DNA from 3 places in the Nonomuraea sp. NPDC050022 genome. Region 1 is predicted to be linked to each of the others. Evidence: riboswitches for the same ligand, from Rfam matches in the RefSeq annotation. Region 1 holds a riboswitch; each other region holds the start of a gene.
The links. A riboswitch is a leader RNA that binds a small molecule or an ion and turns the genes downstream of it on or off. The one in region 1 is predicted to bind cyclic di-AMP.

Region 2: another riboswitch for cyclic di-AMP. It lies ahead of ACIBO2_RS27620 (CHAP domain-containing protein); the one in region 1 lies ahead of ACIBO2_RS36400 (C40 family peptidase).
Region 3: another riboswitch for cyclic di-AMP. It lies ahead of ACIBO2_RS08295 (CHAP domain-containing protein); the one in region 1 lies ahead of ACIBO2_RS36400 (C40 family peptidase).

What each region holds. Positions count from the first base shown of each region.
Region 1 covers NZ_JBITKE010000009.1:256,313-263,838, reverse strand. Annotated here, with positions in the region: gene ACIBO2_RS36425 (maleylpyruvate isomerase family mycothiol-dependent enzyme) at 1-87, shown strand, start outside; gene ACIBO2_RS36420 (MarR family winged helix-turn-helix transcriptional regulator) at 117-608, opposite strand; gene ACIBO2_RS36415 (EamA family transporter) at 681-1,616, shown strand; gene ACIBO2_RS36410 (NAD(P)H-binding protein) at 1,666-2,307, shown strand; gene ACIBO2_RS36405 (helix-turn-helix domain-containing protein) at 2,418-3,245, opposite strand; cyclic di-AMP (ydaO/yuaA leader) riboswitch at 3,304-3,440, shown strand; gene ACIBO2_RS36400 (C40 family peptidase) at 3,444-4,061, shown strand; gene ACIBO2_RS36395 (GNAT family N-acetyltransferase) at 4,087-4,782, opposite strand; gene ACIBO2_RS36390 (nuclear transport factor 2 family protein) at 4,985-5,347, shown strand; gene ACIBO2_RS36385 (LuxR C-terminal-related transcriptional regulator) at 5,395-5,646, opposite strand; gene ACIBO2_RS36380 (BTAD domain-containing putative transcriptional regulator) at 5,759-7,526, opposite strand, start outside.
Region 2 covers NZ_JBITKE010000006.1:384,428-391,953, reverse strand. Annotated here, with positions in the region: gene ACIBO2_RS27645 (DUF6716 putative glycosyltransferase) at 1-1,121, opposite strand, end outside; gene ACIBO2_RS27640 (hypothetical protein) at 1,296-2,216, opposite strand; gene ACIBO2_RS27635 (transposase) at 2,338-3,567, opposite strand; gene ACIBO2_RS27630 (aldo/keto reductase) at 3,705-4,532, shown strand; gene ACIBO2_RS27625 (Gfo/Idh/MocA family oxidoreductase) at 4,552-5,505, shown strand; cyclic di-AMP (ydaO/yuaA leader) riboswitch at 5,624-5,762, shown strand; gene ACIBO2_RS27620 (CHAP domain-containing protein) at 5,775-6,455, shown strand; gene ACIBO2_RS27615 (hypothetical protein) at 6,702-6,866, shown strand; gene ACIBO2_RS27610 (hypothetical protein) at 7,067-7,381, opposite strand.
Region 3 covers NZ_JBITKE010000002.1:386,364-393,889, reverse strand. Annotated here, with positions in the region: gene ACIBO2_RS08325 (6-phospho-beta-glucosidase) at 1-103, opposite strand, end outside; gene ACIBO2_RS08320 (carbohydrate ABC transporter permease) at 100-999, opposite strand; gene ACIBO2_RS08315 (sugar ABC transporter permease) at 999-1,982, opposite strand; gene ACIBO2_RS08310 (ABC transporter substrate-binding protein) at 1,989-3,308, opposite strand; gene ACIBO2_RS08305 (ROK family protein) at 3,376-4,533, opposite strand; gene ACIBO2_RS08300 (LysE family translocator) at 4,824-5,453, opposite strand; gene ACIBO2_RS08295 (CHAP domain-containing protein) at 5,535-6,032, opposite strand; cyclic di-AMP (ydaO/yuaA leader) riboswitch at 6,219-6,360, opposite strand; gene ACIBO2_RS08290 (YciI family protein) at 6,666-7,013, shown strand; gene ACIBO2_RS08285 (RNA polymerase sigma factor) at 7,087-7,526, shown strand, end outside.

The sequences.
Region 1 (7,526 bases):
TGGCACCGCATCCCGTACGAGCGGCTCGATGTGCACGGTGACCGGGCCGTGCTCGACCGATACTTCACCCTCGTCCCGCCCGTCTGAGCGATCCTCCGGCAGGTGGCGTACGCCGTTCAGTCCAAGGTGTCGCCCAGTGATTCCAGGAGCTCCTTGAGCTCGCCGGCCAGGGCGGCGCGCCGGGGCTCGGAGAGCGCGGCGAGCAGCCGGCGCTCGGTCTCGACGTGATCGGGCAGCGCCCGATCGATCAGCTCCCGTCCCTCCTCGGTGAGGGCGACATACACGACTCGGCCGTCCTTCTCGCTGGGCGTACGGGAAACCAGGCCCCGGGACTGGAGACGGTCGAGGCGCTGGGTGATCGCCCCCGAGGTGACCATGGCCGACTTCATGAGCTCGGCCGGGGTCAACGACCGTCCATTGCGCCGCAGCGTGGCGAGCACGTCGAACGACGCCGAGTCGAGTCCGTGAGCGCTGAACGTACGGGTCAGCTCCGCGCCGATCAGCCGCGACAACCGTGACAGCCGCCCGATGATCGCCATCGGCGACACATCCAGGTCAGGCCGCTGCTCGGCCCACTGCTCCAGCACCCGGTCAACATGATCAGTCACAATCTCACCCTATCGGATGTCTTAGCGGTGAGATACATTGTCTTAGTGCTAAGAAATCGACTTGCCCTGATCATGGTGACCGCGCTGGCCCCGGCCATCTGGGGGACCACCTACCTCGTCACCACCGAACTGCTACCGCCCGGCCGCCCGCTCCTGGCCGCGGTCGTCCGGGCCCTGCCCGCCGGGCTGCTCCTCCTCCTGCTCACCCGGCGCCTGCCGCAAGGGGTGTGGTGGTGGCGCGCGTTCGCGCTCGGCGCGCTCAACATCGGGCTGTTCTTCGCGCTGCTGTTCATCGGCGCGTACCGGCTGCCCGGCGGCGTGGCCGCGACCATCGGCGCGGTGCAGCCCCTCCTGGTCGCCGGTCTGTCCTCCGGTCTGCTCGGCGAGCGCCTGTCCGCGCGTACGGCGATCGCCGCCGTGGCGGGTGTGGCCGGTGTCAGCCTCCTCGTGCTGCGGGCCGACGCCCGGTTGGACGCCGTCGGCATCGCCGCGGCGGCCGGGGGCGCGATCGTCATGGCCACCGGAGTCGTCCTCAGCAAGCGGTGGACCTCACCGGCGCCCCTGCTCGCGACCACCGGCTGGCAGTTGGTGGCCGGCGGCCTGCTGCTGCTCCCGGTGGCCCTCCTCGTCGAGGGGCCGCCGCCCGCCACTCTGACCCCGGCGAACCTGACCGGGTACGCCTACCTCGCCGTCATCGGCTCGGCCGTCGCCTACTCCCTGTGGTTCCGCGGGATCCGCGCCCTCTCCCCCACCCACGTCACCTTCCTCGGCCTGCTCAGCCCGTTGGTCGCCACCGCCCTGGGCTGGCTCGCCCTCGGCCAGTCGCTCACCGTGGCCCAGATCGTGGGCGGGCTCGTCGTCGTGGCGGCCCTCATCGCGGCCCAGACCAGCCGCCCTCGTCGCGGCCCAGACCCCCGCAACGACCCAGCCCCTCGTAACAGCCCAGAGCAGAAGCCGCCAGGTCAGGCGGACGCGCCCGCTCGTGATCGTCTGATCCCCGCACCCTGACCGTCCGATCCCCACCCCCTCATCTCCCGCTGCTTCTCAAGGAGAAATCATGCGCATCACCGTGTTCGGAGCGGCGGGCGGCGTCGGCGCTCGTGTGGTCGCCGAGGCGCTGTCCCGTGGCCACGAGGTCACCGCCGTCGTACGCGACCCGGCCCGCTTCCCGTCACTGCACCCCGGCGCCCATCCCCAGGTCGGCGACGCCGCCCATGTCGAGGACGTGACCAGGCTCGGCACCGGTCAGGACCTCGTGATCAGCGCGACCCGCCCGCCCACCGGCCGCGAGCACGATCTCGTCACGGCCGCCAAGGCGCTGCTGACGGGGCTCGCGGGGACCGGCGTCCGGCTGCTGCTCGTCGGCGGGGCGGCCGGGCTGACCGTTCCCGGGTCCGGCGGGCGTACCGTGCTCGACGACCCGCGCTTCATGTCCGACGCCTACCGAGACATCGCGCTGGCCTGCAACGATCAGCTCGAAGTCTGCCGCGCGGAGACCGGCGTGGACTGGGCCTACCTGAGTCCGGCCGCGGTGCTGGCGCCGGGCGAACGTACCGGCGTCTACCGGCTGGGCGCCGACGAGCTGCTCATGGATGCCGAGGGGAACTCGGCGATCTCCATGGAGGACCTCGCGGTCGTGCTGCTGGACGAGGCGGAACGGCCCAGGCACCACCGGGTCAGGTTCACCGCCGCGTACTGACGCCACCCGGCGGCAAACGGCTCTTCATGAGCCGCAGTCCGGTCAAGACGCACCACGTGTACGCGAAACTGGGTGTCGCGAACCGTACCGAACTGGCCAAATCAGCAGCATCAGCGGTTCCCGACCAGCCGTGTGGTCTCGTCATCGGCGGGGAAGTACGCCTCGACGGCGACCCCTTCGAGCGTGATGTCGAACGCCGCGCCGAACGTCGTGATCGTACTGAAGAAGCAGAGCTCGTCCCCCCGATGCGTGATCCGTACGGGCAGCGCGATGTCGGCGGGGTCGGGCAACGGCGCCTCGCCATCGTCTCCATAGGTCAGCAGCTCCTCGTAGAGCGCGCTCAGCCCCGGGTCCCCCGCACGGGCGACCTGCCTGGCAAGCCGGGGCAGCAGGAACCCGCGGACCTGCGCCAGGTTCCGCACGCGCGGCGCGAACCCGTCCGGATGCAGGCCGAGCCGCATCATGTTCACCGGCGACTCCAGGAGGGCCGGGTCCACGTCGTCGAGGAAGACGTTCATGGCGTCGTTGGCCAGCAGCAGGTTCCACCGGTGGTCCAGGGCCATCGCCGGATACGGCTCGTGCCCGCGCAGGATCCGCTGGAGCGCCTCGTGCGCCTTGCCCAGGTCGGGGTCGTCAAGCGGGCGCTCGGGGTAGATGGGCGCGTACCCGGCCGCGAGCAGCATCCGGTTGCGCGCGCGCAGCGGCACATCGAGTTGCTCGGCCAGCCGCAGCACCATGGACCGGCTGGGGATCGTCCGCCCGGTCTCGACGAAGCTGACGTGGCGCGCGGACACCTCGGCCTGGAGGGCCAGGTCGAGCTGCGTGAGGCCGCGCCGGCGCCGCCAGTCCCGCAGCAGCTCCCCTATCGGCTGATCCATGTGCATAGTGGCCGGTTCTACCTGGTCTGCCGGGGTGGTGTCGATTACCTGCCATGTCATGCCCCGTCCCGTTGACGCCCGATTTTAGACAGTTTACAAGTCTTTGACCGTTTTGTTAGTGTTCGTCCCGCCTAATCCACTCACCTGCGTGGAGCCGGGGACCCAAGTTCCCTCTGGGGCGAATCGGCATTGCCGTAGGGCCACTTCCAGGCCCGAGCCCGTCAGCTAACCCGGTAGGCCGTATGGAAGGACACAGCAGTGGCTCCCCTCGCCATCTGCCTGGCGACCGCCGTCGCCGGGCTCACTCTGGCCGCTCCAGCTCACGCCGACCCCACCACCCCTACCGGCCCCACCACCACTGTCGGCCCCACCACCTCTACCGGCACCGAGAGCAAGCCCGTCCAGCAGACGAGCCAGACCACTCCGGCCTGGAAGGTCGCCCTCAAGTTCGCCATGAAGAAGCGCGGTATCCCGTACGTCTGGGGCGGGACCAGCGACAGCGGCTACGACTGCTCCGGGCTCATGCTCAAGGCGTACAAACACGCCGGGATCGAGCTGCCGCGCACCACGACGGAACAGTACGCCGCGTTCTCCAAGAAGATCTCCTGGGCCCACCTCAAGCCAGGTGACCTGGTCTTCTTCCACGGACTCGGGCACGTGGGGATGATCTCGAAGCCCGGATACATGGTGCACGCGCCGCACACCGGAGACGTGGTCAAGGAGGAGAAGCTCTCCGACTGGCGCAGGGACTCCTTCGCGGGCGCCGTACGGCCGGACCCCAAGGGCGTACGGCTCTCCATCGAGCAACGCAAGACCACCATGCTCACCGCCGGCCTGCGGCCAACGGCGGAGTCCCTGCAGATCAAGGTCCGGTAGCGCCCCGGCTCAGTGACGGAAGCCGTCACGGCGTGCGGAACCCCCGGAAGGTCACGGGCTTGCGGGTCTCGAAGCCGAGCCGCTCGTAGAGGGCGATCGCGCCGGTGTTCGCCTCGGCTACGTGGATGAAGGGCCGTTCGTCACGAGCCACGATCCGCGCGACGAGCGCACTGACCAGGCGGGCGGCATGGCCTCGCCCGCGTGCCTCGGGGGCGGTGCAGACGGCGCTGATCTCGGTCCACCCCGGTGGCCGGAGTCGCTCACCCGCCATCGCCACCAGGGTGCCGTTGTCGCGGACGCCGAGATAGGTGCCGAGTTCGCGGGTACGCGGCCAGAACGGCCCCGGCTTGGCCCGCGCGACGAGGTCGAGCATCTCGGGCACACTGTCCCTGCCGAGTTCGACCACCTCGGTGCCGGTCTCGGCAGGGCGGCGGCCGCCGCCGGACCAGGTCATCTGGCGGCCTTCGAGGACGAAGACCGGCTCCCAGCCCGGTGGTGGCACCGATGCGCGGCTGAACATGTCGGCGAGCTCGCCTCGGCCGAGCAGCCGGGCGAGGTCGGCCCACTCCTGCGGATCCGGGTCGGCGGACACCGCGGAGAAAGTCGCGACATCCGGCTGGTAAGTGGCCGCGCTGCCGAGCCGACGGGCATGGTGCGCGTGGTGACCGCGCAGAGATGCGCCCACCGGGTCATCGAGTGCGGTGGCGTCCCGGTTCGCCATGGTGCCGTGCCTCTCATGTCGTACGGGGCTGACGCTTGCCCAGCTGGACAGCGATCAGGTCCAGCCGGTCATCCTACGGGCACAAGGCTCATCACTGACCATTTGGGCATCGGAGCTGGGGTAAGGCGATGAGCCTACGCGGGTTGCGCCATTACATCCCAGGTAATCGACACCACCCGGCGGCCGCTGTCAGCGTTCTCCCATGACGAGCAGCAAAGAACTGATCATGGCCGGCTTCGCGGAGTTCGCCGCGGGCAACATCGAGGTGCTCCAGACGCTCCTGAGCGAGGACTTCATCGAGCACAGCCCGGGCAACCCGTCGGGCAGGCGCGCCTTCATCGACTTCATCAGGGACTCCCCGCTGGCCAGCTCCCGGCTGGAGCTCAAGCGGGTCGTCGCGGAAGGCGATCTCGTGGTGATGCACTATCACCTGATCCCTCGGGAAGGGGGGCGCGGGCTGGCGGTCGCGGACTTCTGGCGGATCGAAGACGGCCTGATCGCCGAGCACTGGGACGTGGTTCAGCCGGTCCCCGAACCGCAGGAAGTGCCACACGGCATGTTCTGACACGACTCCCCCGGCCCGGTGAGCCATCACACGGGCAGCCGGGTTCCTCAAGGAAGCGGCTCGGCGGCGCCCGGTGGCCAGATGCCGACGTCCAGGAGCTTGTGGGCATAGGAGTACGCCACGAGCTGGCTCCGGTTGCTGCAGGCGAATCGGTCGAGGAGCTTGCTGATCCGCTCCGCCACCGTATATCTGCTGAGTTGCAGCTCGCGGGCGATTCTTGTCGTCGTGTATCCCCTGGCCAGCAGGACGATCAGCCGCGTGTCGCGATCGTTGATCAGATCGTCGAAAACAAGATCCATAGCAAGTCCCGATTCGGATCGCCTTGGCCAGAGGCGCCTCTGGTGAAAGCACCTCTGTGTGCAAGCTAGAAGCGTCTGCTTAATCAGCGGTATGGCCGGACCATGCGAGCGGTTAAGGATCGGCCCTGGCCAGCTGCCCTTGGAAAATCTCCTCGTAGAGGTTCCTGAGTACGGGGCTGGGGTCGATGCCGAGTTCGGCCACGAGATGCCGGCGTACGGTCTCGAACTGCGAGAGCGCCTCCGGCGCACGGCCGCAACCGGCGAGCGCGGTCATCCTGGCCGCCACGAGCCGCTCGCGCGCGGGAAAGAAAGGCACCAGGTCGTCGAGCCTGTTCAGCGCCTCGACGTGATCGCCCCGCTCGATCTCGAGTTCCGCCCAGTCCTCATTTACCGTGAGGTACAAGTCGGTGAATCTGCCGACCGCCTCATCGACCAAGGCGACACCCGAGAACTCCGCGAGCGGCTGACCGCCCCACAGGCGCAGGGCGTCATCGAGCACGGTCAACGCGGCATCGGCGTCGCCCCTGCGCCGCATGTCGCGGCCGGCGCCGGCCAGCCGCCGGAACCTGAGGAGGTCGAGTTCGTCCGGCCCGGCGTCCAGCCGGTATCCCCAGCCTTGGTAGGAGATCCGATCCCCGAAGCTCCTGCGCAACACGGAGACGTAGACCTGCAGGTTCTTGCGTGCCGTGGGGGGTGGTCGTTCTCCCCACAATGAGTCGATCAGCTGGTCCGTCGGAACCACCTGGTTCGGGCGGGAGAGCAGGATGGCGGCCAGCAGCCGCGCCTTCCTGGCGCTGACGTGCACGATCGCGCCGTCCACCCGCACCTCGAGCGCGCCGAGCACGCGGGCGTCCAAGCGCGCGGTCACGACTTTGGCCCGCTTGATCCGGTCGGTGCCCAGCGCCAGGAATCCGGCCAGATCGATCGTCGCCGAACCCGCCCTGGCCACCTGACGGTGGAGCGTACGCACTGTGGACAGCGTGGCGATGGAGACGTCGTCGACACCGGCCTTCGCCTCGAACCACCGCCAATCGCCGTCGCGATTGACTTCGAGGAAGACCGGTCCCTGCCTGGTCAGCAGGAAGTCGAAGGCGCCGTAGCGCAGGCCCCAGATCCCGGCGAGCCGGTGCACCGCCTCCACCACGGGCTCCGGCGCCGCCGCTGGAGAGACCGTGACCGACGCCTCGTCGCGCCAGATCGCCTCCGGCGACGGTTTGCCGACGCGGAAGGCCCGGATCTCGCCATCCACGAAGTAGACGCGCAGCTCCGCCCAGTGGTCGACGTACTCCTGGACGATCATGGGCGCGTCCCGCGCGGGCAGCTTCCTGGCCGCGACGCCGGTCACGATCTCCGGGAAGACCCCGTGCAGGGTGCCTGGTTCGGTCTCGACGAAATGCTGGTCGAGGGCCTTGACGATGACCCGGTCGCTGGCCAGCGCCGCGCTCGCCGCCCCCAGGTCGGTCGTGGCGATCGTTCGCGGGGTACGGACCCCTGCCTCCGCCGCGTCGTCCAGCTGAACCAGCCGCCCCAGATCACTGCCACCGGGCAGCCGGGCGGCTGACAGCGACGACAGCTGGTCGATGAGGGCGGCCCACGAGTCGGCCCGGAACAGGGACGGCGCCGAGCCGTTCTCCCCCCGCACGGCCCGCGGCGAGAAGTGCCGTACCCAGGTGACGGTGGGGATGATGCGGCGCCCGTTCACCGTCAGCGAGCCGTCGTCGAGCCGGGTGAGGATCCGCAGGTCGCCGATCGACCCGGCGTCGATCCGCACGCTCGGCACGCCGAGTGTGCGCAGCCCGCGCTGGAGCACGGCGAACTCGTTGATCCCCGCACGGTCCACGAGGACCACGCACGGCAGGGCGGTCGCCGGGTTGGTCTCC
Region 2 (7,526 bases), on a different contig from region 1:
GCCCGGTAGCCGACGCGCAGCATGGTGGGCGGCACGTCCAGGCGCATCCTGGCCCGGCGGCGGGCGGCGGCGTGCTCCGGCCCGTCGAGCAGCGACCTGGCCGGAACCCGCGGGCCGCCGGCCACCAGGCCGCCCAGCAGCCCGGCCCAGTCGTTGCGCTCCACCGGGTGGAAGTAGTTGGCCGCGCACCACCCGGCGTCGGCGGCGCGGAAGCCGCCACCGGCCAGCTCGTCGAGCGTGCCGAGCAGCCCGCTGTCCTCGAACACCAGGTTGATCATCTCCGCGCTCACGCCGAAGTCGCTCAGCACCAGCAGCGGCACGTCCTGCGCGATGGCCTCCAGCGCCGCCGTCGAGCTGACGGTCACGAACCCGGCCGCCTGGGCCAGCTGGTCGTGCATCGAGCCCGCCTCGAACGCCACCCGCCCCGGCTCGCCGAGCTCGCGCCAGAGCCGCTGGTAGTGGAAGCGCTCGTTGTGCGTCTGCCGCTCGTCCTCCAGGGCGCGCAGCTTCACCACCACGTCCAGGTCCGGGCGGCGGGCGGCCAGCTCGGCCAGGGACAGCAGGATGCGTTCGCGATCCTCGCGCTCACGCGGCACCTTGGCCTGGGTGGCGAACACCACCCGGTTCCCGCCGCCGCGCACGGCCCGCGGGCGCAGGAACGGCAGCCGGGCCAGCCCGACCGCCCCTCCCCCGCCGAGCTGGGCGGCGATCCCGCCGAACTCGGCCGCTTCCCGCTCGCTGTGCACCACGAACAGATCGCACCCGCTGCGGAACAGCCACGCCTTCTCCGTCGCGGGCACCGAGATGCCTGGTAGTCCAGCCACGAACACCGGCCGCGGCCGCAGCCCGGCGAACACCTCGGCCACCAGTACGTCCACGACCGGCCCCGTACAGGCCACGATGATCGCGTCCGGCCGGGTCCGCTCGGCCAGACGCCGCACCGCCCGCGCCGGCATCAGCGGCGGCGCGGGACGCCCGCCCACGGCGGCGGCGATCTGCTCGGGCGAGGGCGCGATCGGCGTGCGCACCACCGCGAGGTCCGTCTCGCAGCCGGGTGGCAGGTCGTCGAGCAGGCAGGCCGCCCACTTCAGGTATGAGTCGGAGTCGGCCACGGCCAGCACTCTCAAGTGGTCACTCCAGTCAAATACGGGCAAACGCCCAGTCGTATGGGTTGAACGCCCGTCTTAACCGGCCGTTCCAGTCATGTACGGAGTAAGCCGGTCACCCGGCCACTTCGATCAGCCGCGGGATGAGCCGGTCACCCGGCAACTCCCATCAGCGGCGAGATAAGCCGATCATCCGGTGACTCCGGTCAGATGGGAACGCAGGTCGGGGGCCGCCCTGCTGGTCCACCAGTCGTCCGGCACGTCCACCGCCTCGACCGCGACGCCGCGCGGGCCGAGCAGCACGCGCAGCGAGGTGATCGCGGTGGACGGCAGGCTGAGCACCCGCTGGGCGGGGTCGAGGCCGCGCAGTGTCAGCTCGGCCGGCACGCCGGCGTCGTGCACGGTGATCTCGGGCCGCTCGCGGATGACCGCCACGTCGGCGGGGTCCTCGCGGCGATGCGGGAAGTAGGCGAGCGGCTCCTCGGCGGCCCGCTCCATCAGCCAGCTCAGGTAGCGGTCGCGATGGACCAGTCCGTTCCTGACCAGGGAGGTGCCGAGCACGACGGTCCGCTCGGCCGGTCCTGGCCCGCTCAGCGGCTGCTCGCGCAGCCAGCCGAAGTCGTGGCGGACCAGGTCGACGCCCGCCGCGCGGACGGCCGCCGCCAGCCCGTCGGTCACCGGCAGCGCGGTGAAGACCGACACCCGGCTCGCGCGCAGCCTGATCGCCGCCGCCAGCCCCAGGGCCGCACGCAGCTTTCCCGGGTGGGCGCGCGCCCGCAACAGCGGTTTGTACGGCCCTTCGGCTAGCAGAGACAGCAACCGGAGCGTGGCCAGCCCGTCATCGACGATCACGATGCGGCCCGGATGGGAGACGAGCCAGCGCAACTGAACCCGGCCGGAGAAGGCGTCGCCGACGGCGTGCGGGGAGCGCGGCATCCGCTCGCGCGGCTCGGCCAGCTCCAGCCCCTCGGGCAGAGCCAGGCCGGACAGCTCCCGGCGGGTGGCCTTGAGCGCTCGCAGCCCGGCACGCGGCACGACGACCGTGGCAGGCCCCAGCAGCCCAGCGCGGTGCGCCTCTATGGCGCACAGCATCTGAAGCGGGGACTCCACCCAGGCCGACGCCTGTTTGCCCACTCTGTTACCCCCGCGGGGTGATAGCCCGATCACGACCGCTTCAAGCTAGCCCGGCCGCCTTAAGCCGCCAGAAACGGGACATGAACAATGGAACCCATCAACTACCACTGGTTGAAGCTGGTGGTTTGCTCTCACGGTCCCGTCTGGTTGAAGGGAGGCCGGTAGCGTGTGGCTGGTTGATGGCAGCCCAGCCCGCAGCGCCGCGTGTGGCGATGTTGCGGGCTGCGATGTGGTCGGCGTGCCCAGCGAGGCCACACCTGGTGCAGACGAACCGGCCCCGCGCCGGTCGGTTCGCCCTGCTGATGTTCCCGCAGTTCGGACACGCCTGCGAGGTGTAGGCGGGGTCGACCAGCACGAAGGCGACCCCCGTCCGGGCGGCCTTGTAGCGGGTGAACGTGGTCTGCTGGGCGAAGGCCCAGCTGTGCAGGGTGCGCCGCTGGAACCGGTGAGCCCTTACCCGCCCGCGGATACCCTGCAGATCCTCCAAGGCGACCCCGCGACCGGTGCGTTCGGCTTCACGCACCACATGCTTGCTGATCTGGTGGTTGAGGTCGGTCATCATCCGATGCTCACGACCGGACAGACGGCGCAGCACCCGCCGCGCCGCCGACGTGCCCTTCTTCTGCAACCGGCGGCGTTGCCGGTGTCGCCGCTCCCGCAGGGTTCGGACGTGGCCGTTGCCACCGACCGGCCCCGGCAGCGCCGGTCCGGGCAGCACCGCACCGTCGGAGGTGACCGCAAGGTTCGCCACCCCTTGATCCACCCCCACAAATCCGTGAACCGGCTCACGCACCGCCGGTCGGGGCAGGGTGAGCGCGACCTGCAGCAGCCACACGCCGCGTCGGCAGACCAGGTCGGCCTCGCCGAGCGGCAGCGTGTCGATGGCTTTGAGGTCTTCTGGGCGGCCGGTGTAGGGGGCGGTGACGCGGCCGGTGGGGGTCCACAGCGACACGGTGCGGGCGTCCCGGTTGAAGCTCATCAGCCGGGCGTCGTAGGGGACGGCGCCGTGCGGGCGGAAGATGTGGGCGCGTTTCTTGCTGGCGCGCCGGTTGGCATAGGCGCCGGCCACCCGGGCGATCGCCCGCACAGCCGCTTGCGCACCCAGCCCGGCCACCTGCCCGCGCACCTCGTAGTAGGCCAGCCGATGCAACTCCACCACCGCGAACGTGCGGTGCTGCCAGGCCAGGCGGGAGACAACAGTGGCCGCCTTATTACACAACAGCACCGCCGCCGCCAGCGCCTCCGCCTGGGCCGGAGTGGGCGTGAGCCGCAGTTGCACGATCGTGGGCAGGCCGTGGCGTTTGGCGGTGGAGCGGCGGATCGCCATCGCGCACCTCCTGTCACAGCAGCCCCACCCACCGCAGACATTACCGAACGTGACCAAGCCTTTCCACACTGTTTTCGAAAGGAGGAGTGGCGCTTCCTCCCGGCCCCGAAGGACCGGGTCTCCGCGCCACCATTCAGATGAACTCCCTACTACTCAACAGCGACGGCGTGCAGGTGCCGCAGCTCGGGTTCGGCGTCTGGCAGGTGCCGGACGACGAGGCCGAACAGGTCGTGACGGCCGCTCTGGAGGCCGGTTACCGCCACATCGACACCGCCAGCGCGTACGGGAACGAGGAGGGCGTCGGCCGGGCCGTACGCGCCTCGGGGATCCCGCGCGAGAAGCTGTTCGTCACCACCAAGCTCTTCAACAACGACCACGAGCGGGCGGAGGAGGCGTTCGACGAGAGCCTGTCCCGGCTCGGTCTCGACTACGTGGACCTGTACCTGATCCACTGGCCGGTGCCGTCGCAGGACAAGTACCTCCAGGCGTGGCGCGGCCTGGAGAAGATCTACCGTCAAGGCCGGGCGAAGGCGATCGGTGTGTCCAATTTCACCCCTGAGACGCTCACCCGGGTGATCGACGAGGCGGACATCACTCCGGCCATCAATCAGATCGAGCTGCACCCGCACTTCCAGCAACGGCAGATGCGGCAGTTCCACGAGGACAACGGCATCCTCACGGAGGCGTGGAGCCCGCTGGGGCAGGGCAAGGGCCTGCTCGGCGACCCGGCGCTCGCCGTGCTGTCGGAGAAGCACGCCAGGACGCCCGCGCAGATCGTGCTGCGCTGGCACATCCAGCTCGGCAACGTGGTGATCCCCAAATCGGTCACGCCGGCGCGGATCAAAGAGAACTTCGAGGTGTTCGACTTCGTCCTCGACACCGAGGACATGGCGGCCATCGGCGCGCTGAACCAGGAGAACGGCCGCATCGGCCCCAACCCGGACACTTTCGCCTGGATGGGGTGATTCCCTACGATCTTTCCTCATGAAGGATCTCTCATGGGGTATCGCGGCCACGGGTGTCATCGCCGCAAAGGTCGGGGCGGTCATCGCCGCTGAGCCGGGGATGCGGGTGGCCGCCGTCGGTTCGCGCGACCTCGGCCGCGCGCGGGCGCTGGCCTCGGAACTGGGCGCCGAGTCGGCGTACGGCTCGTACGCGGAGCTGTGCGCCGACCCCGGCGTCGACGCGGTCTACGTGGCGACCCCGCACGCCCAGCACCTGGAGGTCGCCGAGGCGGCGATCGCGGCGGGCAAGGCGGTGTTGTGCGAGAAGCCGCTCGCCGCGTCCGTCGCCGACGCCGAGCGGATGGTCCAGCTCGCCCGCGATGCCGGGGTGTTTCTGATGGAAGCCATGTGGACCCGGTTCAATCCGCTCATCCAGCGGGTGGCCGGCGATCCCCGGTTCGGGGAGATCCGCTCGGTCCAGGCGTCGTTCGGCTTCAAGGCTCCCTACGATCCCGCGCACCGGCTGTGGGCGCCGGAGCTGGGCGGCGGGGCGCTGCTCGACCTGGGCGTCTACTCGTTCGGGCTGGCGCAGCTGCTGCTCGGGATGCCCTCACGGATGCACGTCACGGGCTCGCTGGCGCCTTCAGGGGTGGACGCGGAGGCGGGCGGGGTGCTGGTCTATCCGGGGGGCAGGCGGGCTCTGGTGGAGTGCTCGCTGCTGGGCCCGTACGCGAACGACGCCCTCGTGGTGGGCACCGACATGCGCGCCCACATCAAGGCGCCGTTCTGGGCGCCGGAGCGGGTCGTGCTGAGCGGGCCGTCGATGGAGACGGAGGAGCTCGAGCTCGATCCGGCGGACAACGGGTACGCCGGCGAGGTGCGCGAGGTACGGGACGCCATGGCCGAAGGCAGGACCGAATCCGCGATCATGCCACTTGACGAAAGCCTTGCCATGATGGGGCTTCTGGCCGACGCGAGGGAGCAGCTCTCTTAGCTGGCGATTCATCTATTTGTAAGACCCTTGCCTCTTGCATTACCTTTGTGGTCATATGAGGCATACGTCCGGTTTGTCCGTTCGTTGCCAGACCATCGCACAAAGGCATCACAGGACCGTCCTGTGACCGCTGAATCCGCCTCGCGCGGAACCGGGGACCCACCGTCCTTTGGGGTGTATCGGCACGTCACGTGCCGTAGGACAGCTTCCACGTCCGAACCCGTCAGCTAACCCGGTAAGCGGCATGGAAGCAAGGAGTTACCCCCTCGATGGCGAAGTCCCATCTTTTTCGCGCCACCAAGTCGACCTTTGCTCACGCCGTCCTCGGCGTGAGCGTCGCGGCCGCCGCACTCGCCGGCCAGTCCGCCGCCCACGCGGACACCGCCACCGCCCACGCCGCCGTGGCCCCGGCACACGCCGCCGCGAAGAGCCACCCGGAGAGCGAGATCAAGGCCAAGGCCACGGTCTCGCGGGTGTTGGCGCTGGCCAAGGCCCAGGTCGGCACCACTGAGAACGCCTACGGTGGCGGCACCAAGTTCCAGAAGTGGTACATGAACTCCCCGCGCGCCCTGGAGACCCTCAGGCGCGACGGCGGCACCCGGGCGGACTACCTGAACGCCGCCTGGTGCTCGATGTTCGTCTCGTGGGTCGGCGAGCAGTCCGGCGCGCGCAGCATGATCGGCTGGGACGCCTACACGGTCGAGCACGCGAAGTGGTTCGCTCACAACAACCACTGGGGCACGACCCCGAAGCCGGGTGCCGTGGTGTTCTTCTCGTGGGGCGGCAGCAAGAGCCTGGACGACATCGAGCACGTCGGTTTCGTCGTCAAGGACAACCACGACGGCACGATTTCCACGATCGAGGGCAACACCGGCAACGGCAGCGTCCAGCAGCGCGTCCGGCCGACGTCCCAGGTGGTCGGCTACGGCTACCCGAGCTACGGCGCCTGACGACTTCCTGACCGAGGGCTCTCCTGCCGACGAGCGCGCGTCCTTCTGGACGCGCGCTCGTCGGCGTCTCACGCTCCCGTACCGGCTGCCGAAAAGCCCACCACGTTGGGCTGAACAGCGCATGGCTGCCTTATCTGCCCATCAGACCGCAACCCCCCAAGTTTGGGGATGTCACGGTCCTGCGATCACCTCAGACACTGACGGTGGCCGGACAGCGAGCCGGTTCTCGATACTGGAGGAGGGGACATGTCACCGACGACGCAGCAGGACAACTGGCGCTTCTGTAACAAGTGCTACACCCTTTGGTGGAATGGCCGCCCCGACAACGGGCACTGCCCCGCAGGCGGCGCCCACGAGGGGCACGGCAGCTGGAACTTCTACCTCCCGGCGAACCCCGCCGAGCACATCTGACGCAAGGCCGGGCCCCGGCCGATCTCCCCGCGACGCCACGGCTTCGCGGGGAGATCGGCGTTGGATCCCACAGGTCGGGAGGGAAGGGCGTCGACGATCCGCGCCGCGTACTCCTCTTCCTCGAAGTCGTTGTCCTGCCGCAGGCCGAGACAGATGACCTAGCGCTCGGCGGCGACACGACGGGCGTGTCGGCGGGTGCCTCAGCAGCCGTCGGTCACGTAGCAGCCCTTCACCTTCCACCTGCCGCTGTAGTAGGCGCCGCTGGTGGCCTTGCTCGTGCTGCCTATGGAGACCAGGCTGCCCGGGATGTAGGAGCAGGACGAGGTGGAACAGAAGTACCCGTAGACCCGGAAATAGGTCTCAAGCCCGCTGGTGCACTTGACGCTCACGGAGTGGTCGCTGCTCGCGGTCTTCGAGCAGCCGCTCACCGCGGCCGCCGGGGAGGCGGTGCCGCCGATGAGGGCGGTGGCCCCGATAACAATGCCGGCGACGCTGGAAATGATCTTTTTCGTCATGGGCGTTCATGATCGCCCGACTGTGCCCCTCTTTTCAAGAGATCCCCACAGCAATCCGGAAATTTCTCGATCTTTGCGCAAGCGTGAGCAGCTGCTCGTTCGAGGTGATTGAGGAGGGCTGCGTGCCGGTGACGCTGCCCACGTC
Region 3 (7,526 bases), on a different contig from region 1:
CCAGCGCGATCTCCTCGACATCGAGAGCGGCGTGCTGATCGGCGATTCCGCTGACCAGTTCCGGGGTGTAGGTGGAGCCGCCTCCGACGATGGTGAGTTTCAACCCTTGACTCCTGTGAAAGTGATGCCTCGGACGAAGGACTTTTGAGCGAGTACGAAGAGCAGGATGACCGGCAGCATGACCACTACCGTGGCGGCCATCGTGAGGTTCCACTGCACCTGGTGCGCGCCCCGGAAAGATGCCAGGGCCAGCGACAGGGTCCACTCGTCCGGGTTCTCCCCGGCGTACAGCAGCGGCCCGAAATAGTCGTTCCAGGTGTACATGAAGCAGAACAGGGATATCGCCGCGATGCCGGGCCGGGTCATCGGGAGCAGGACACGCAGCAGCGTCCGCAGGTCGCCACAGCCGTCGACGCGGGCGGCGTCGAGGTAGGACTGCGGGACCGTGAGGAAGAACTGCCGCAGCAGGAAGATGCTGAACGCGTCGATCAGGAAGTACGGCAGGATCAGCGGCCAAAGGGTGCCTGTGAGGTGGAGACGGGCCCACAGGATGTAGAGCGGGACCGACAGGACCTGCGGCGGGATCATCATGGCGGCGATGATCACCAGGAACACCGCCTGGCGGCCCCGCCAGCGCATCCGGGCCAGGGCATAGGCGGCCGGCACGCTGGACAGCAGCATCCCGGCTACGGCGAGCAGCGAGTACATCATGCTGTTGCCCAGATACCTCAGCAGCGGCGCGGCGTGGAACACCTCCGCGAAGTTCGCCGGATGCCAGGAGCGGGGCCACAGATCGGCCGTCAGCGCCTGCCGGTCCGACATGAACGCGGTGAGCGCGACGAAGATCAGTGGCAGGACGAACATCAGTCCGAGGGCCAGCGCGATGCTGTGCACCGCGATCCAGCGCATGATGCCGCGCCGGTTCGACCGGCGGTGCGCCGGGCCGAGCCGGGACGTCGAGCTGGAGGAGACGTCGGCAGTGGTGGTGACAGTGGCCATCACGCCACCTCCTCAGCATGGGAAGCACGGCGTAGACGGTGCACGAAGAACACGGTGAACACCGTCGAGACCACGAAAAGAGCGATGGACATGGCTGAGGCGTAGCCCATGTTGTAGTAGTGGAACCCCTGTTGGTAGAGCCAGACGGGGAAGGTCAGCGTCGAGTTGTCCGGGTAGCCGATGGCCCGCCTGCTGCCGGCGATGTCGGCCGACCCGGAGGCCACCGAGGCCGCGACCACCGCCTGGGTGAAGTACTGCAGCCCGAGGATGATGGAGTTGATCACTCCGAAGACGAGCACGGGCGCGATCGCCGGAAGCGTGACGTGCCAGAACCGCCGTACCGAGCCCGCGCCGTCCAGGGACGCCGCTTCGTAGAGCTCACCCGGCACGTCGAGCATCCCCGCCATGATGATGATGATCAGCTCGCCCGAGGCCCACAAGGTGAGCAAGGTCAGCGCGGGTTTGGCCCACGAGGGGTCGCTGAACCACAGCGGCCCGGAGACGCCGAACCAGCTCAGCACCGTGTTCACCGGCCCGGTTCCGGGATTGAACAAGAAGGTGAAGGCCAGGGTGGCCGCCACCGGCGGAGCCAGCGCGGGCAGGTAGATCAGCGTCCGGAACAGCCCGGCGCCGTTCCTGACCCGCACCAGCACGGCCGCGACTCCGGTGGCGAAGACCAGGCGGAGCACGGTGATGACGACGACCAGCCACACGGTGTTGTAGGCCGCCTTGCGGGCCAGCGGATCGCCCCAGAGGAGGAAGACGTAGTTGCGCAGCCCGACCCACATCGGAGTGTTGAGCAGGTCGTAGCGGGTGAAGGAGTAGTAGACCAGCGCGAGGAGCGGGTAGGCGACGAACAGCGCCAATCCGGCCAGCGCCGGTGCCATGAAAGCCAGCGGCCGTATCCAGTGTCCCGGCCGCGGCCGGATCCACCTGGTGAAGGTGGATCCGGCCACATGCGTGGTGTGCGGTGCGGCGGTCATCAGCGCTCAGCTGCCGAGTTGCGCGTCGGCGTCGATCTGCGCGCCCGTCTTGGCCAGTCCCGCCTTCAGGTCGGGGACGCCACCGCCCTGATAGGCGATGGAGAAGTCCTCGGCGGACTTGAGGTAGGCGCCGCCGTTCGCGCTGGCCGGGTTCGTGGCCAGGTTCGGGTTGGCGAAGATGTCGAGGAAGGTCTTGAAGTGGGCATCCTTCCGCAGCGTCGGATCCTGCAGCGCGGGGACCGTGGACGGGACGTTCTTGAGGCCATGGGCCAGTTCCTGCAGAGCGCCGGAATCCGTCGACAGATACTTGACCAGTTCCCAGCCGGCACCGGCGTTCTCGGCGCCCTTGGGAATCCCGATGATCGTGCCGGTGGTGTAGCCGCCCCCATAGAGCTCAGGCTTGTTGTCCGCGACCGGGAACGGAGCCGTGGCGTAGTCCAGCTTGGGCGCCTCGGCCTCGATGAAGGCGGTGCGGAACTCGCCGTCCATCACCATGGCGATCTGCCCCTTTTCGAAGGCATGGTCCGGTGAGTACTCCTGGCCGAGACCGGCCGTGAACTTCGCCAGCTTGTCGCGCCCGTAGAAGTCGGTGAACTTCTTCCCCCACTCGAGCATCGCCTGCCACTGGGGGTCGGTGCCCAGGGCGGACTTTCCGTCCTGGCCCGCCCACTGGGCGCCCCAGTTGGCCGCCCACATCTGCACGTGGTTGGCGTAGAAGCCGATCGTGGGCACGAAGCCGGCGACCTTGATGGACCCGTCGGGGTTGCGCACTGTCAGCTTCTTGGCGTATTCGAACAGCTCCGACATCGTCTTCGGGGGCGCGCTGATGCCGGCCTTGGCGAACATCGCCTTGTTGTAGTAGAGGCCGTACACGTCGGCGAGCAGCGGCATCGCGCAGCGCGTGCCCTTGAACTCGGTGTACGCGCGGGTGGCGGCGGGAAGCTGGTTCAGGTCCACCTTGTCGCGGGCGATGTAGGCCTTGAGGTCCTGCCAGGCACCGCTGGAACAGAACTGGCCGATGTTGTCGGTGGAGAAGGAGATGGCGACGTCTGGAGGGTTTCCTCCTCTGATCGCCTGGGCGACCTTGTCGTCGTCCTGGCTGCCCTGGTTCTTGACAGTGATGTTCGGGTGCTTGGCCTGGAAACCGTCCAGCACCTTCTGGAGTATTCCCAGCTCGCGACCGCTGAACTTGCTCCAGACGCTGAGGGAGACCTTCTCATCGGCGCTCGGCGCATTGGCCGTACCTGATGAGCTCGTCTCCGGGCCACACGCACTCGCGAGGAGCGTGAATGCCGCACACGCCGCCGCGACACCGATTCGTCGCATCGAAACCCTCCAAAGGGGGTGAACTGCTGACCCGCCGCCATGGTCAGGTCAAGGGGTGAGGCTGTCGTCAGGGATGGATGGCGAATACCTCTTCGCGCGCTCCGGCCAATGCCAGCCGCAGCGCGCCTGAGCGAACCGGGTTACCGGTCAGCAGGCTTGGTTGAATCGTTGGCCGGGGAAGGACGAGTTCGCCCAGTTCCTCGGTGACCAGGCCGCACAGGACGCTGCCGCCGGCCCTGCCGACGTCGCCTGTGAGAACCACCAGTTCGGGATCGACCACGGACACCACACCCGCCACGGCCAGCGCCACCCGGCGCGCCAGGTCACGGAGGAAGGCCGACCGGGCGACAGGGTCCGTGTCGAGATCCTGCGCGAGAAGCTTCTCCAGATCGTCTCCGGCGAGCCCGTGCGCGTGGGCCAGTTCCATCACCGCCCTGATGCCGAGCACGTCACCGATGCGCCGGCCACCGCCCACGCCGGAGGGCGGGCAGGGCATCCAGTCGATCTCGCCGGCACCACCGGACGCGCCCCGTAACAAACGCCCGCCCGAGACCACCGCGGCACCGATCCCGCGCCCCATCCAGATCAGCACGAAGTCGTCGACCCCGACGGCTTGGCCGACCGCCATCTCGTCGAGGGCGACCAGGTTGACGTCGTTCTCGACGGCCACCGACGTGGCGAGCGATCCTGACAGCCGATCCAGGACGTCGAAGCCCTGCCAGGGCGGCAGATGCGGGGCGAAGCCCAGGTGCCCGGTGCGCGCGTCCACAGAACCGGGCACTCCCACGACGACCCTGCGTAGTTGCCCAGTGGTCAGGCCGACCTCGGCCGTGGCGGCCGAGACCGCGCGGCACAGATCCTCGACGTCGAGGTCCGCCTCCTCGCCGGGACGGTATCGGTGCTCGGCGACGATCTCCCCACAGATGTCGGACACCGCTATGTCCAGCGCGCGCGGGGTGAGGTCGACCGCCGCCACGTAGGCCAGCGCGCCGTTGACCGCCCAGCGTTGCGCGCGCGGCCCTTTACCGCCCTCCCGGAGCCCCGCGCGCCGTACGTGACCACTTTCCGCCAGCCGAAGCAGGAGGTCGGCTGTCGCCGGTTTCGACAGGCCGATGTGTGATTCCAGCTCCAACCGGGTCAGCGGCCCTCGATCGAGCAGAGCCAGCAGCGCCGCGCGGTCGTTGATCCGGCGCAGCAGCTGAGGGCTTCCCCCTCGCTGTTCCACGTGGGACTCCCTTACCATCTGGGAACTTCCCAGACTATTGCCGAGGAATGTACCTCATGCACATCGGCCCACGTCAAGAGGCCATCGCAAGGGAATCGAAGACCGGGGGGACTTGCCAGGCACGGCCGGGCCGTCGGCCAGAAGGGGTTCGGCATGCGACGCGACGTGACAAAGCCCCGGCTCGCCGAGCCGGGGCTTGGATGCACATCGGGGGTTCGGCCGACCTTTGGCGCTATTCGACCGCGGTTACCGTGACAGCGTTGCTCAACCGCTGACCGTGCCGCAGTCGGTCAGCGTTCGGCCGCGAGGGTGACGCCCAGACCGATGAACACGCTCCCGGTCGCGGCGTCGATCCGGCGGCGCACCGCCTGACGGCCGCGCAGCCAGCCGCCGATCCGCCCGGCCAGCACGCCGACCGTCGCGTCGGCCAGGAACTCCAGGACGATCAGGATGGCGCCGAGGACGGCGAACTGCAGCCAGATCGGCCCCGCCCCGGGATCGATGAACTGGGGCAGGAAGGCGACCATGAACGTGAACGTCTGCGGATTGGCCATGGAGGAGACCACGCCGTTGAGGAAGGCACGCCGGCCGGACATTCCGCGGCTGGCCGGATCGTCGGCCTGGCTGTTCTTGCGGTTGCGGATCATCTGGACGCCGAGGTAGATCAGGTAGGCGGCGCCGGCGAGCCGTAGCACCGTGAACACGACCGGGAACGTCGTCAGCAGCACGGCGAGCCCGGCGGCGGCCGCGGCTATGTACAACGCGTCACCAGTGATGACGCCGACCGTGGCCAGCAGCCCGGCGCGGGGCCCACCCCGCAGACCGCATCCCAGCACGAACAGCATGTCCGGTCCGGGGGTGATCAGAGCGACGATGGTGGTCGCGGTGAAAACGGCGAGCAGGTGGGGATCGATCGGCATGCGACGATCTTTCCACCTCCGGTGTCGGCGCACCGCTCCGGGGACGCCGTTCGGGGGGTGCCAGACGCGTCAGAACAGCTGTCAGGCGGCGTAGCGCGGGTAGCCGTAGCCGACGACCTGGGAGGTGGGACGAACACGCTGCTCGACCTTGCCGTTGCCGGTGTTGCCCTCGATCGTGGAGATCGTGCCGTCACCGTTGTCCTTGACCACGAAGCCGACGTGGCTGATGGAGCTCAGGTCCTTGCTGCCGCTCCAGGAGTAGAAGACCACGGCGCCGGGCTTGGCCATGGTGCCCCAGCGGTGGTTGGCGGCGAACCACTTGGCGTGGGCGACGGTGTAGGCGTCCCAGCCGACCTGGGAGCGGGCGCCGGTCTCCTCGCCGACCCAGGAGACGAACATCGAGCACCAGGCGGCGTTCAGGTAGTCCTGCCTGCTGCCGCCGTCACGCTGGACGGTCTCGGCGGCGCGGGCTGAGTTCATGTACCACTTCTGGAACTTCGTGCCGCCGCCGTTGGCGTCCTCGGACGTGCCGACCTGGGCCTTGGCCAGGTTCAGGACCTGCTGGGCGGTGACGTTCACCTGGGCCTCGCCGTTCCTGCCGCCCTGCGCGGAGGCGGGGGCGGCCTGAGCCGCGATGGGAGTGTGCCCGGTGGGAGCCGTGGCGGCGTTCGCCGCGGTGTGGGCGCCGAGGGCGGCGGCGGTGAGGGTCGCGCCGAGCGCGATCTTGGCATAGTTGATCTTGGGGATGCGGATGATGGTGATTGCTCCTTGCTTCCATTCCGCTTACCGGGTTAGCTGACGGGCTCGGGCGTGGAAGCTGCCCTACGGCACGTTGACGTGCCGATTAGCCCCGATCGAGACATGGGTCCCCGGTCCCGCGCACAGGCGGGTTCAGCGGTCACAGGTGATTTCCTGTGATGCATGTGATGGGTATGACGTCCGTACTCGGACTTTGGCGGCGCGGCCAGAGGGATGCTCACTGTCTAGGCCAGGCGCACAGATGGGTACAACGCACCCCTGACCTGGGTAATTCCATCGCAATGACATCGCCATGCCCAGCCCGGCCCGCTCGTCGATCCGTCAAGTAGCGGGGGTGCCTTGTTGAAGTCGCGCCAGGGCGCGTCTGGAAAGGTTGGCGTACGGTCTGTCGAATTCGCCTCGCCCGTCCGACGTAGAGGCGTACCGACCGGACAGACAGCCAAGGAGACCCTCGTGGCCCAGTACGCGATCCTCATCTTCGACGACGCCGGAGCCGGCGACTACACCCCCGAGCAGCAGGCGGCGAGCCAGCGGCACGCCGACGACCTCCTCGACTCCGGCGCCATGATCGCGGCGTACGCGCTGCGGTCCGCCGACACCGCCACCTCGTTGCGCGGCGACGTGGTCACCGACGGGCCCTTCATCGACGCCAAGGAAGTCATCGCCGGCGTCTGCGTCATCGAGGCCCCCGACCTGGACGCCGCCCTGGACCTGGCGCGTCGTAACCCCGCCGTCCAGTGGGGTCGTGGCGGCGTCGAGGTACGTCCCGTCGCAGGCGGCATCGCACCCACCGCCCGATGACGGCCGCGGCGGGCGCGGGCCAAACGGACGCGGGCCAGGCGGACGCGGCCAGGCGGGCGCGGGCCAAACGGAGGTGGGACGGGCGGGCGCGGGACAGGCGGTGGCCGCCGCGCATCGGCGCGAGTGGGCTTTCGTGCTCGCCGCGACCGTGCGCGTCGCGCAGGACCTGGACCTGGCCGAGGAGTGCGTACAGGAGGCGTACGCCGCGGCGCTGTCGGCCTGGGAACGCGATGGTATCCCCGCCAACCCCGCGGCGTGGCTCACCACCACGGCCAAGCGCCGGGCGATGGACGCGATCCGCCGCGAGCGGACCTTCCGGTCGAAACTGCCATTGCTGGTGGAGTCCGAAGAGCTCGCGCCGCACAGACTGGCGGACCGCGACGAGGCGGACGCGGTGGAACTGGAGGATGCCGTACCCGACGAACGGCTGCGGCTCATCTTCACCTGCTGCCACCCCGCACTCGCGCAGGAAGCGCGGCTCGCGCTCACGCTGCGGCTGGTGTGCGGGCTGCC